DNA from 3 places in the Halomonas sp. IOP_6 genome. Region 1 is predicted to be linked to each of the others. Evidence: predicted binding sites of a transcription regulator. Region 1 holds the regulator's gene; each other region holds the start of a gene.
The links. The regulator PhoB, encoded in region 1, activates phosphate uptake and scavenging genes when phosphate is short. The targets are predictions, from matches to a motif close to TGTCATANNNNTGTCANA.
Positions count from the first base shown of each region.

Region 1 (4,807 bases):
TGAACGGCCTATGGGGAGCCGCTCCAGTGGCTAACACCAGATCGTCGTAGTGGAGCTGTTGGCCATTACTGAGTTCTACGCGTTGGTTATCCACATGCAGATGTGCGACCTGGGTGTGGGTAATTAACTCAGCGTCCAGTTCTTCTGCGACGCTGCTGGCGTCACGTTGGGCGAGTTGGTCTGGCGTTAAGCGTTTCGCAAAGCCTGTAGAAAGCAGCGGTTTACTGTAATCATCGCCACTATCGGCACTAATAAGGGTAATGGCACGTGTATCACCCTGTCGGCGTAGGGCGCGCGCAAGGCCAATCCCCGCCATACCGGTGCCAATAATAATCAGTGTCGAATGGGAATATAGCGATATCTCGTGTGAGGGCATGCAGTCACCAAAAGTCGGCAGAACAAAAGCCTGTGAGGTCACCATGTTACACTAGCTTTCTGTGTATTGACCGCCTTGGAGACTTTGGTGATCGCCCCTACTGTTCGGCAAGCTTCCCTATTTCCTCATCGACTATTTCCTCACTGGCTCCCTGTTGCTGCGGCTCGCCCTGCAATGAGCGCTTCGTGGTGGCAGTGGGTGGCATCGACGGACTCCTTAACGACGCGGTTAACCATCGCAGGCGGCACAAACGCGTTTCGGGTGCAATTGTTACGTCAAACGATTGGCTTACCTCTGCGGGACGAAGCGCTAGCGCTGGGAATTGAACCGCGCCGCTATGCATGGCTGAGGGAAGTAGCGTTGTGTGTAGGTGATAAGCCCTGGGTAGTAGCACGCTCGGTAGCGCCACTTAGTCAATTACAAGGTAAGGGGTTAGAAGGGCTTGGCGAGCGTTCACTAGGCAGCTGGCTGTTTCAACAACCTGACTTGGTGCGCGGGCCACTCTACGCCACTCGCCATCAGCCACGCTTTGTCGCGGAACACTCTGCGTCGCTTTTAGATAGCGTATGGGGTCGGCGCTCAGTGTTTCAGCACAGTGGGCTGTCGCTGTTAGTGCAGGAATACTTTTTATCAACCATGGCAGATGATCTTGCCCTGTCTTCGCGCTAGGCTATCGCCAGCGTTTTCTTTTTGAGAGGTAAGCATGGACCGTTCTCTGTTGAGGCCAACGGGGTGGGCTCGAGTGGCTGATTTTTTACATTTAATGCGGTTGGATCGCCCGATTGGTACTTGGCTATTGATGTGGCCCACCTTGTGGGCTTTGTGGATAGCGGCAGAGGGCGTGCCTGGACGGAATGTTCTGCTGATCTTTATTGCTGGCGTTTATGTTATGCGCGCTGCGGGCTGCGTGGTTAATGATTATGCTGATCGTCATTTCGATGGCCATGTAAAGCGCACTAAACATCGTCCTCTAGCCACTGGTCGTATCAGTGAAGCCGAGGCGCAGTTGCTGTTTATAGCGCTGGTAGCCACTGCTTTCATTTTAGTGCTATTGACCAATTGGTTTACGGTGCTGTTGTCGATAGGTGGTGTTGTATTAGCGTTCATTTATCCGTTTATGAAGCGCTACACCCATTTACCTCAGGTGGTGCTGGGGGCTGCATTCTCTTGGGCGATCCCCATGGCATTCGGTGCGGTATTGGGTCATGTACCGTTTGAAGCATGGCTATTGTTTAGTGCTAATGTGCTGTGGACCGTTGCCTACGATACTCAATACGCCATGGTTGACCGCGACGATGACCTAAAAATTGGTATCAAATCTACCGCGGTGCTGTTTGGTAGCGCTGATCGTCTGATAATTGGTGTGCTGCAAGTGGCGGCACTTGGACTACTTGCCTGGGTAGGATGGCGTGTTGGTTTAGGTGGCTTTTTCTGGCTTGGGCTAGCCGCTATGGCTGCCACGTTTGTCCACCAACAACGATTAATTGCTGGCCGTGAGCGCGACCGCTGCTTCCAGGCATTTCTTAATAATCATTGGTCAGGCTTGTTAATTTTTGCAGGTATTGCACTAAGTTGGTGGCCAATAACTGGCTAAATATCCTCTATGTCATAGAATTGTCATCAAGTCATGGTGTTATCGTCACTGACATGTCTTTGAACTGTTTTTTTGAACTATTTTTTTAAATTAGTTTTCATTGAACACCGTGAGGCCCTGGAATGACCGCCAAGACCGTTTTGATTGTCGATGATGAGGCGCCTATTCGCGAGATGATCGCAGTGGCGCTGGAAATGGCTGACTATCGCGTGCTTGAAGCGGATAACGCCCAGGATGCCCACGCGATGATGGTTGACCACCAGCCAGATCTGCTTTTGCTGGATTGGATGATGCCGGGCACCAGTGGTATTGAGCTTGCAAGGCGCTTAAAGCGTGAAGAAGCCACTGCCGAAGTGCCTATCATTATGCTGACCGCTAAAGGCGAAGAAGATAACAAGATTCAAGGACTTGAGGCCGGGGCGGATGACTATATCACCAAGCCTTTCTCTCCCCGCGAACTGGTGGCTCGCTTAAAAGCAGTATTGCGACGTACTACCCCCCGTGGTGTCGAAGATCCTATTGAAATTAATGGCTTGCTATTAGACCCAGTGAGCCATCGTGTGAGTGCTTACGGTAAGGCGTTAGAAATGGGGCCGACGGAGTACCGCCTGCTGCAGTTTTTCATGACGCACCAAGAGCGCGCCTATACACGTAGCCAACTGCTCGATCAAGTGTGGGGTGGTAACGTATACGTTGAAGAGCGGACGGTAGATGTTCACATCCGACGTCTACGTAAGGCCTTAGGGGAAGCTCACCAGAGTCTCATTCAAACGGTGAGAGGCACTGGGTACCGTTTTTCCGCGCGGGTGTAACGGTGCGCCTGTGGAGCCGAGAACTATGGCGGATTGCATGGTTAGCTGCCCTGGGGGCTTGTCTCGGATGGTTGCTAGGTATGCCAGGGCTTGGGGTTGCTGCAGGCCTTGCCGTTTGCTTGGTTTATCAACTGCGCCAACTGCGTGCACTCTTTAAGTGGTTAACGCTCCACCCTCATGATGAACCCCCTGCTGCAAGCGGTATGTGGGGCGAACTTTTTGATCGCTTGTATCGCTACCAAAAGAGCCAACGGATTACCCAGAATCGCTTACGTGCCACCCTTGCACGTATCCAGGAATCATCCGAAGCGATGCGTGACAGTGTCGTTATGCTAGATCGACATGGTGACTTAGAATGGTGGAACAGTGCTGCGACCGAAATGCTGGGCTTACAAACGGCCCACGACCGTGGCCAGCATATTACCAACCTGCTTCGTGATCCTCGATTTATCAGCTACTTTAATGCGCGTAAATACGGTGAGCCGCTGACCTTAACGTCGCCCATCGATGAACGGCGTATCCTGCAATATCAAATTACACTCTATGGTGATGATGAACGCTTGGTAATGGCGCGAGACATTACCCGTTTGCATCGCCTAGAGCAGATGCGTCGTGATTTTGTCGCCAATGTTTCCCATGAGCTGCGCACGCCGCTAACAGTACTGACGGGTTATTTAGAAACTTACGGCGACTTGAAAGAGCAACTTCCACCACGTTTGGGCCGAGGTATTGCTCAAATGGAAGAGCAGACGAAGCGTATGCAAAACTTAGTAAATGATCTGCTACTGCTCTCTCGGTTAGAAATTGACCAAGGTGGCGAGGATCATCATGCGCTGGTGTTAGGGCCGATGCTCGACAGTATTCGCCGCGATGCGCTAGCGCTCTCTAATCAACAGCACAATGTCCAAGTCGTGCTTGAAAGTGATGCGCGGCTCATTGGCAGCGAGCAAGAACTGCATAGTGCGATTTCAAACCTAGTGTTTAACGCTGTGCGGTATACGCCAGAGGGTAGTCAGATAACACTTCGCTGGAAAACCATGCCGAATGGCAGTGCTTGTATTGAAGTCGACGACGACGGCGAAGGAATAGATCCTGTCCACATTCCGCGTTTAACCGAGCGTTTTTATCGTGTTGATAAAGGTCGCAGTACGGCTACCGGTGGAACGGGCCTTGGTCTAGCGATTGTGAAACATGTGCTGCTGAGACATGATGCACTGCTACAAATTGAATCCCACCCTGGCGAAGGGGCTCTCTTTCGCTGTGTTTTTCCGCCATCACGCGTTGTCGAAGACGAGTCCATACCGCGCAATGCTGTCTAGATGTTGTATAAGTGTGTCACGGTGTCATGTAAGTATGGTCAAATAATGCTCATGTGCCATTTGTAGCCACTTTTCCTGCCTAAGTTGAAAGATTCTAAACGTCTTATTTATTTCTTAAAATATATAAATTAATGTTTATTAACGTTTTTTTATTATTTTTTGCTTTTTGGCATGGCATCTGCAGTGTCTTAAATAAGAGAGAAAACCACAGGAACTGGTAAGCCGAAAGGCAGTCTTTCTTACCATTTAGCAGTATTGAACAGCGATCGAGGAGATGGAATATGATGTCCAAGGAATTACTCAAGAAAGCTGGTATTTTAAGTGTAGCGTTTGGTCTGGTTGCTAGCCCTGCGGTATTTGCTCAAGAGCCAGCGGATCCAGCAAACAATATTTCCCCAGATGAACAGCCTGTCGATTCTCAGCCTGGAAGCACAACAGATTCAAGTGATTATGACAGCCAAGATTTGACCCATGACGAAGGTGATAACGCCAGCGACATGAATCCTAGTTCAACGAGCCAGGACGATTCAGAGTCCGGCTATGACAGCACAGATGAGTTGCCTGAAGAAAATAGCGGCATGTAACATTAACTTTGGTTACATATCTTTTCAAAAGGTATTATAACTCTTACGCTTATGGATGAGCTATTCAGAGGCAAGGATGTCAAATCGCATGGATGCTCCTAGATTCAAGGATTGAATCTTTC
Region 1 covers NZ_JAIRBO010000004.1:137,697-142,503, forward strand. The annotation lists gene K7H08_RS09015 (NAD(P)/FAD-dependent oxidoreductase) at 1-376, opposite strand, end outside; gene K7H08_RS09020 (chorismate--pyruvate lyase family protein) at 464-1,045, shown strand; gene ubiA (4-hydroxybenzoate octaprenyltransferase) at 1,080-1,970, shown strand; gene phoB (phosphate regulon transcriptional regulator PhoB) at 2,093-2,782, shown strand; gene phoR (phosphate regulon sensor histidine kinase PhoR) at 2,785-4,101, shown strand; gene K7H08_RS09040 (hypothetical protein) at 4,383-4,685, shown strand.

Region 2 (4,807 bases), on a different contig from region 1:
GTTGAATCAACACCAAGAGTGGTCTCTGGTGTTGATGTTTGCGCAAGTACCTCACGCATCCGTTTGGCGCGTTTGTTGCCGATGTTAGTCTCACCGAGTAGTAAATAGGTAATGATGCCAACGATAGGTAGGGCGATGATGACCACTATCCAGGTCAGTCTGGCCCTAGGGTCGCGGTGCGGTTTAAGTAGAACGCGGATGATCAGCAGCCACTGAATCACCAGGTGCAATGCAGCGCTGAGCGCAGTGAGAACGGTAGAGTCGCTAATGCCATTCATTATAAGTGTGCTTCCTCATGTTGATACGGCAGGTCAATCATGGCTAACCGTCCCCAATCCTCCTTTCTACTCAGCTAGCTTTTTGATGCGTAGGCATAGAGCAGTGTTTCCTGAGCGCTGATCGCGTCGCCATTGCCAGGATCCTGGAGGTGATAGCTACCGTCGCTTTTTAGTAACCAGCTTTGGCAGTTATCGACGAGGTAGGTCTCTAAATCTTTACGTACCCGCGTGGCAAGCTTTTTATCCAATAGCGGGAAGCAGGTTTCTACGCGATGGAACATATTGCGTGACATAAAATCAGCGCTTGAGCACCATGTTTCTGGTTTGCCGTCATTGTGAAAATGGAAAACGCGGGTATGTTCTAAAAAACGCCCAATAATCGACCGGACACGGATATTTTCTGAAACACCCTCGATACCGGGTTTCAAACAGCACATGCCGCGAATGATCAGGTCGCACTCTACGCCTGCTTGCGAGGCGCGATAAAGCGCTTTGATAAGCTTGGGCTCTGTTAGCGAATTGCACTTAATAATGATGTGCCCGCGCTTACCTTTAAGCGCCACCTGAGCTTCACGGTCAATCATTTCGACTAAGCGCTCGTGAAGCGTAAAGGGGGCGTGGAGCAACGTGTCGATCTTGCGCGCGCGGCCCATGCCAGAAAGCTGCTGGAACACCTTGTGCACGTCCGCGCATAGTGCTGTATTGGCAGTTAGCAGGCTGTAATCGGTATATAGTTTCGCTGTTTTAGAGTGGTAGTTGCCGGTGCCTAAATGTGCGTAGTGGCGCAGCTCGCCCTTCTCACGTCGCACGATATGTAGCATTTTGGCATGGGTTTTATAGGCCATGATGCCGTAAATCACGATGGCGCCGGCTTCTTGCAGGCGTGATGCTAACTGAAGATTGTCGGCCTCATCGAAACGCGCCCGCAGCTCGATAACAACGGTGACTTCTTTGCCTTGGCTGGCGGCATCGACCAGAGCACTCACTATCGTTGAATCTGCGCCCGTGCGGTACAGAGTCTGCTTGATTGCCAGTACGTCCGGATCGCGTGCGGCCTCGCGTAGTAGGTCTTCAATAGGTGAAAAAGACTGGAATGGGTGATGAAGCAGGATATCGCTTTTGGCAATAGCGCTAAATAGGCTGCCACCCTTTAATGCTTTTGGCACGCTAGGCGAATAGGGGCGATAGAGCAGTTCCGGTCGGTCAACATCACCGAGTACAGCCATCATGCGGGTCAAATTTACCGGCCCTTGAACACGGTATAAGTCGCTGCTTTCTAGCTCAAACTGGCGCAGCAAGAAACTGATCAAGTCATCTGGACAATTATCAGCGACTTCAAGGCGAACACCACTGCCATAACGGCGGGCTAATAGCTCGCCACGTAGCGCTGATGCCAAGTCTGAGACCTCTTCTGGGTCGACGGTCATATCGGCATTGCGGGTCAGCCGGAACTGATAACAACCGCGCACACGCATACCGGGGAAGAGTTCCTCTGCATGAGCGTGAATCATCGATGACAAGAAAATATACTCAGAGAAACCTTCTGCACACAGAGCTTTAGGCAGTGCCATCAAGCGAGGCAGTGAGCGAGGCGCTGGCAGTATTGCCATGCCACCAGCCCGACCAAAGGCGTCCTTTCCCTCTAGTTCAACAATGAAGTTGAGGCTTTTATTAACCAAACGCGGAAACGGGTGGGAAGGGTCTAAGCCAATGGGGCTGATGACCGGCATGATTTCGTTATCAAAAAAACCTTTAACCCAAGCTTTTTGCTCGTCGGTCCACTGATCGCGACGACGAAAGCGTAGCCCCTGAGCTTCCAGCGCGGGCAGCAGTGTTTCGTTCAATATTTGATATTGGCGGGCAATTTGCTGATGCGCGATATCCGAGATTTCTGCCAGCACAGCCTTAGGTAAGCGGCCGTCGGCGGCGGTGGTATCGTCACCTAATGCCATTTGGTGTTTAAGCCCAGCAACTCTTATCTCAAAAAACTCATCCATGTTGGATGAAAATATCAGCAGAAACATCAGCCGGTTAAGTAGCGGATGTGCATCGTCCAGGGCTTGTTCAAGCACCCGGATATTGAATTGCAGATGAGAAAGCTCGCGATTGAAGTAAAGCTGCGGGTCGTCAAGATCCGCTTCCAAGTGAGCCTCTTTCGCGTGAACTCCGGTGGGGGTACGATTGATACGCAATGGCAAAGCCTCTCCCTCGCCACTTACCGTCTCGTTTGCAGCGTTCGTTGACTCGCTAGAAAATGCTGGCGTGGAATCTGCTGATTGATCGTCCATGGCTGCCCCCCCGGTGGTGGTTCATACTCATCATAGCGTGATAACTACTGTTAATAGGAGTATGCCGGGAAAAGATGACAAACAAGTGTCACCGGTTTGTCATCTTTGAAGGTTTGACCCCTGAAATTAACGCTGTAACAAGCGTGCTGCTTCTAAGGCAAAATAGGTTAAAATCCCATCGGCACCTGCTCGCTTGAAGCACATCAGTGACTCAAGAATGACGGGTTCGGCCTCAAGCCAGCCGTTGTCGAAAGCGGCGCGATGCATGGCGTACTCACCGCTGACTTGATAAGCGAATGTCGGTACTTGGAGTTCGCTTTTTACACGACGTACGATATCCAAGTAAGGCATGCCAGGTTTTACCATTACCATATCAGCGCCTTCAGCGATATCCATAGCGACTTCATGCAGTGCTTCATCACTATTGGCAGGATCCATCTGATAGGTGCGTTTGTCCGCTTTGCCAAGATTGGCGGCAGAGCCGACTGCATCACGGAAAGGGCCGTAATATTTAGAGGCGTACTTAGCGCTATACGCCATAATACGCACATTATGCAGGTGTTCCTGCTCCAACACTTGACGTATGGCGCCGATGCGGCCATCCATCATATCGGAAGGTGCCACGACATCGGCGCCTGCTTCGGCGTGGGAGAGCGCCTGTTTGAGTAGCGTATCCACTGTGCGGTCATTTTGCACATAGCCGTGCTCATCAAGAATGCCGTCCTGTCCGTGGCTAGTATAGGGGTCAAGGGCGACATCGGTAATAATGCCAAGCTCTGGTAGTGCTTCTTTTAGCGCCCGTACACTACGCTGGACAAGACCATTCGAGTTGTAAGCCTCTTCTGCTAACTCGCTTTTTTGCTCAGCGCTGACAACGGGGAAGAGAGCTAAGGCAGGAATACCCAGCGCGTAGGCCTCACGTGCCTGCTCAATCAGCAGGTCGATGGAAAGACGCTCAACACCGGGCATTGAGGCAATCGCTTCGCGCTGATTTTCGCCTTCCAGTACAAAAACCGGCAAAATCAAATCGCTGGGTGTTAGCGTCGACTCCTGCATTAAGCGACGTGAGAAATCGTCGCGACGCATACGGCGAAGTCTGGTGGCAGGGAAGTGACGGGGAGCAGAGGTGTTCAACGGCTTTCTCCAAACAATCGCATAGTCAATCGAATAGTGGGTGCCCTAAAAGGCCTAACGTGAGTATATCAGTCCTGCACTGCAGCGAAAGCGGGCTTGTGATAGCTGGCTTGTAGTGGCTTTATAGACTGACTAAAGTGAGCCACTCAGCGACGCTAAGTGGCGACGATTTAACAGCGATAATAAGCGCTACGATAAGGAGATAAGCATGACCAAACAGGTAGCAATCGTATTAGCAGGCTGCGGCGTTTTTGATGGTTCTGAAATCTATGAAACAACGCTAACGCTGCTGCGCCTTGATCAGTTAGGGATTGGCTATCGCTGCTTTGCGCCGGATGTCGCTCAGCATCATGTGATTAACCACTTAACCCAAGAGCCTGTCGAGGGCGAGCAGCGCAATGTACTGCTGGAGTCGGCGCGCCTTGCCCGTGGTGATATTAGCCCGATTACTGAGCTAGATGCAGATGACTTTGATGCGGTCATTGTTCCTGGTGGCTTTGGTGTCGCTAAAAACCTGTCTGATTTTGCCGACCAGGGCGATAGCATGCAGGTACTTGAGAGCGTGAAAGAGGCGCTGGTAGGCTTTAAAGAAGAGGCAAAACCCATTGGCCTGATGTGTATTGCTCCTGTTTTGGTCCCGCGCCTGCTTGGCGAAGGTGTGGCCGTGACGATTGGTCATGATCCGAGTGTTTCTGGCGCCATTAGTGCGATGGGTGGCCTGCATCGCAGCTGTGGCGTAGAAGACATTGTGGTAGATCATGAGCATCGGGTGGTAACGACGCCTGCTTACATGCTGGCGACCCGTATCAGTGAGGCCGCAACAGGTATCTTTAAGTTGGTAGACCGCATTGATGAAATGATGGGCTAATGTTTTCTAGGTAATCGGCTATTCGTATGAAGAGCAAAAGCCTCTCGTATGAAGAGCAAAAGCCTCTGTCATGTTCCCATGGCAGAGGCTTTTTTTGAGCAGTGTATCGCCTTTAATAGTGCTTTTAGGTCTCTTGTTCCTCAGCGTCATCCGCCTTTGCCTTACGGCGTACCAACCGGCCAAACAATAGGCCCACCTCATAAAGTAGATACATCGGTATCGCTAACAGGCTTTGAGAA
Region 2 covers NZ_JAIRBO010000009.1:43,797-48,603, reverse strand. The annotation lists gene cls (cardiolipin synthase) at 1-278, opposite strand, end outside; gene ppk1 (polyphosphate kinase 1) at 353-2,566, opposite strand; gene hemB (porphobilinogen synthase) at 2,693-3,700, opposite strand; gene elbB (isoprenoid biosynthesis glyoxalase ElbB) at 3,909-4,568, shown strand; gene tatC (twin-arginine translocase subunit TatC) at 4,693-4,807, opposite strand, start outside.
Region 2: the regulator PhoB is predicted to act here: its motif matches at 2,653-2,670, upstream of ppk1 (polyphosphate kinase 1).

Region 3 (4,807 bases), on a different contig from region 1:
AATTAATATCCATGTAGTGGCGCTTATGCCCGGCGGCTTGCAAGGGCCTCTGGTCGAAGGGCTTGCACTGCAGCGCGAAGCACGGATCAAACGTGCTGAAGTGATCGCCGAGCGGTTGGAAAAAATGGGCTTACCTGATGCGCTCGAAAAGGCACGCGCCCAGGCAGGCAGCGACCGCCCCTTAGGCAGGCCTGACTTTGCCCGCGCGCTGGTCGCTGAAGGAGTGGTTGATGACTGGGCAGGCGCGTTTAAGCGCTATTTAGGCAGTGGTAAAAAAGGCGATGTAAAAGCTCATTGGCCGGAAATCAGTGATGCAGTAGCCTGGGTGGTGGCCTCAGGTGGTGTGGCAGTGCTGGCGCACCCGCTGCGCTATGGGCTTACCCGGCGCAAGCGAGGTTTGCTGATGGATACCTTTCAAGCCGCCGGTGGGCAGAGCGTTGAGCTGGTGAGTGGTCAGCAGAATCCAGACAGCACTCGCGATCTCGCTCGGCAATTAGTGGAGCGTGACTTATACGCCTCCATGGGCAGCGATTTTCATTTTCCTGGCAGCCACGCCGCCCCCGGCAGTATGAGCTTAATACCGCGCACTGCTGCGCCGCCGATTTGGCAGCATCCGCGCTTAGTTCATTTGCGCGATGCGCCCAGTGGTATGTTAGGTCCTGGGTCTTAAACCGCATATCGGCTAACCTAGAAACTAAATGGACAACGATATGCCCAAGGGCAGGAGCAAGCGATGAGTCAATATTTTCAGATTCACCCCGAAAACCCGCAGAAACGCTTGATTGATCAAGCGATAGATATTATCCGCAAAGGTGGTGTGGTCGCGTATCCGACGGACTCGGGCTATGCACTGGGTTGTCACTTAGGTGAAAAGAAAGCCATTGAGAAGATCAAATGGCTGCGCTCGTTAGACGATAAACACAATTTCACGCTGATGTGTTCGGATCTTTCCGAGATTGGCACTTACGCGAAAGTGGATAACGCAGTGTTTCGGCTGCTGAAGGCTCATACCCCTGGCCCATACACCTTTATTTTGGATGCTACCACAGAGGTGCCGCGCCTGTTGCTGCATCCGAAGCGCCGCTCCATTGGCGTGCGTGTGCCTGATCACCACATTACCCACGCGCTGCTTGATGCGTTAGGTGAGCCGTTGATGAGCGTCACGTTAATTCCGGTAGGAGAGACCCTGCCAATGAGCGATCCTGAGGAGATTCGCGACCGCTTCGGGGCACACCTTGATGCCATTATCGACGGCGGTGCCTGCCATCTTGACCCCACGAGTGTGATTGACCTACGCGAGCTGCCGCCCAAAATTGTGCGGGAAGGCCGCGGCGATATTACGCCGTTTACGAGTTAACACCATTCTCTAGTTGGTATTGGTAACCCCCTTGGTGAAAAGTCTCGAGGGGGTTGCTGTCGTCCCGCCTGTCTCTCCATCACCCAAAATCCACAAAAAACATTAAACATGATATGCGTATCAACTTATTCATTTAGCGCGCTATCTTTCTTATTTGAATGATCAATAAAAATAAATTATGATGATTATGCTTACTATTGATAATTAATAATGATGGATGGTGTGGGATTCCCCTCTTAACCTAATAACCATCACTGACAGGAGATTGCTTAATGATGATATCTCGATACCGCAACGCTGCTACTGCAACCGCATTTGCAAGCTTGGCGCTACTTCCTTTATCAGGGAACGCAGTAGCCGACGACGCTAGCGCTTGTGATCAAGTTGAGTACGCCATGGGGCTTCGTTACCAACAGCAATCCGCAGAAATAACTGCTTTACAGCGCCAAGGCTTTGAACTGGCGACCTATCGCTTGGAAAAACAGATTGAGGTGCATGGTGAGGGTGCCGATTTGGCCATCATTACCGATGTGGATGAGACGCTCATCGATAACAGCGCTTTGCTAGTGCGCGATATGCAGGCCTGCCACGACTTCACTACTTGGGATACTTGGTTGCATTGGGAGCGCGAGGGCGAGCCACGTTTGATCCCAGGGGCAAAAGACTTTCTCGAATTTGCCGATGAGCAAGGTGTGTCGATCTACTATGTGTCGGATCGCTACCAAGAAAATAAAGCGGACACGCTGGCCACTATGGAAGCATTAGAGCTTCCCCAGGTATCTGACGAACGCGTCATGCTACTTGGCCCACCGAAGACCGAGCGCCGCGCTATCGTCGAAGACAGTCATACATTAGTGATGCAGTTGGGCGATACGCTGCATGACTTCTCGGGTGATTTTGTCGGCGCAAGCCTTGAAGAGCAGCGCGACCTGGTTAACGACCACGCTGAGCGTTTTGGTCAAGACTGGATTGTTTTCCCCAATGCCAGTTACGGAAGCTGGAGCGACGCGGAGCTTAACGCGTGGGAAGCTCCGTTTGAAAGCGAATAAAATGTAACCACTTCCATCGTGCCGTTACTATATAGGAGACGCCCTGGTTAATAGCCAGGGCGTTTTCCTTATTAGCCCCGCAAGTTGTCCCCGTGCCGCTAGTCACTAACATGTCATTCACCTGTCATTGGTTGTCACTAAATTATCTTGGTGGCCGTGAACATAGCGATATGCCATAACAAATCGAACCTTGTCGGTGTGAGCGCGTTTCATTAAGACAACCGTGACGGCTCCACCCCCATTGGATATTCCTGCCACTAGACTTTTCTTAACTTGCCTTGCCCTGGGTCACGGTGGAAATTGTGCCTGTGGAGGCGGCTGAGACGCCAACGGGCGTCAACCTGTATTCAATAAGGAAACCAACCAATGAACCGTCATAAGCTTTTTATGGCATCCTTACTGACGTCCTCTCTGCTGGTGGGCTGCGGTGATAACGCTAACGCTGATGATACCAATGCCTCCGTGTTCGACAACTTCCCCGCCGCTGGTGTGTTTCTTCCCCACAGCGTATTACGGGATGATCTACTAGATGGCAAATCTCAGCAGGCTTTTGAGATCCGTAATGGTGGCTTTGGGTCGGCAATGACGGCTCATCCCACGGATTCAACGCGCTTCTATGCATTGACTGACCGCGGCCCCAATGCCAATTTTGTTGGTGACTATGGCAAGGGAAAAATATTTCCGACACCGGACTATACGCCCCGTATCGGCTTGTTTGAGGTTCAAGCGAACGGTGTGATCGAACAGGTTACTACCATTCTGCTCAAGCGCCCCGATGGAACCGAGATCAGTGGCCTGCCTAACAGTTTGGCACTCGGCGGAACGGGTGAAACTCCTTACCATGCCAATGGTCAACCGATCTTGGTGGACGATAGCCAGCCCTATAATGAAGTTACTAATCCGATCCGCTTGGATGATTATGGTCTGGATGGCGAGGGGCTGGTGGCACTCTCGGACGGCACCTTCTGGGTTAGCGATGAGTATGGCCCGCACATGGTCCACTTCGATGCTGAAGGTCGTGAAATCGGCCGTATCAACCCCTTTGCCGACGACGACCGGGTCGAGATGAACCTGCCGGCAGAGTTTGCCAACCGGCGTGCTAACCGAGGTATGGAAGGGCTGGCTATCACGCCGGATGAGGAAACGCTGGTAGGTATTATGCAGTCCACTCTGTACAACCCGGGCAGCACGGTGAAAGACCTGGATATCACCCGCATCGTCACAGTGGACCTGGGCTCGGGCGAGACTGGACAGTATCTCTACCGCCAAGAGCAAAACCAGAATTCCAACTCAGAGCTTGTTGCCCTGAGCGCCACTGAGTTTTTGGTGCTTGAACGAGATGGCCGTTTTCTGAACGGTGGTCCTGATGGCACTGAGGCAGCGACACCCGATGCTCAGAAGCAGGTTTATCGCATTGACCTTGCCTCAGGCACCAATCTTGAAACGGTCTCAGCCAACGGCGACCTGAAACAGGATGCCGAACTGGGTCTAACCTTGGCAGGCAAAACCTTGGAAGAAGTGGTTCTAGAGCAGGGATGGGGTGCTCTGGCCAGCGCTGGAATTGAGCCAGTGAGCAAGTCTCTGGTGGTGGGTATGGTGGCGGAAGTCAACTATCCCCACGATAAAATGGAAGGTCTATGGGTGATTGATGACCAACGCTTGGGGGTGCTGAACGACGATGACTTCGCCACCTGGTCCACTGAGGGTCAACTCGAGCAGAAAATGCTGGACGCCAACACTGTGGATGGCGGCCGCCTGTTTATTATCGAGGCCGACCTGAGCACCGATTGATCAACGTAGCGGCCTAGCTAACCACGCAACTCCCTTCTAAATGAACGCTGCGCGCCCTAGGTTTGGCTATTTTGTTTAGCTGTCCTGGGGCGTGTTTGTGTCTTCGTCTCCCTCGTGACTATCTTTTTTGTTTGCTTCTTTCTTACGTGGGTCTTCGCTGTCTTCATCCAGCCAGGTGCCACAGCGCAGGCAGTAACGAGCGCGCTTTTCGTGGCGGTCATGGCCACAGCCGGGGCAGGCTTCTTCTGAATAACGGTCTTCACGAATAGAGCGGATAACCTGGGCGGAAAATACCCCGGTAGGCACAGCGATAATCGAATACCCCAACAGCATCAGGATCATCGTGATCGCTTTGCCTAACGACGTGGCTGGGACAATATCGCCGTAGCCCACCGTGGTCATACTGACGATCGCCCAATACATCGACATAGGAATACTGGTAAAGCCGGCTTCTGGCGACTCGATGGTGTACATCAGCGCAGCAAACAGTATGACGACCATCATGATGCTGCTAAAAAACAGCAGGATTTGACGAAGGCTGCGTTTAAGCGCATCGAGCAGTAAACGCCCCTCGCCGATAAACTCCATCAACCTCAGAATCCGGAAGATG
Region 3 covers NZ_JAIRBO010000002.1:178,962-183,768, forward strand. The annotation lists gene K7H08_RS04400 (PHP domain-containing protein) at 1-670, shown strand, start outside; gene K7H08_RS04405 (L-threonylcarbamoyladenylate synthase) at 734-1,357, shown strand; gene K7H08_RS04410 (5'-nucleotidase, lipoprotein e(P4) family) at 1,630-2,406, shown strand; gene K7H08_RS04415 (esterase-like activity of phytase family protein) at 2,773-4,197, shown strand; gene K7H08_RS04420 (ion transporter) at 4,273-4,807, opposite strand, start outside.
Region 3: the regulator PhoB is predicted to act here: its motif matches at 2,518-2,535, upstream of K7H08_RS04415 (esterase-like activity of phytase family protein).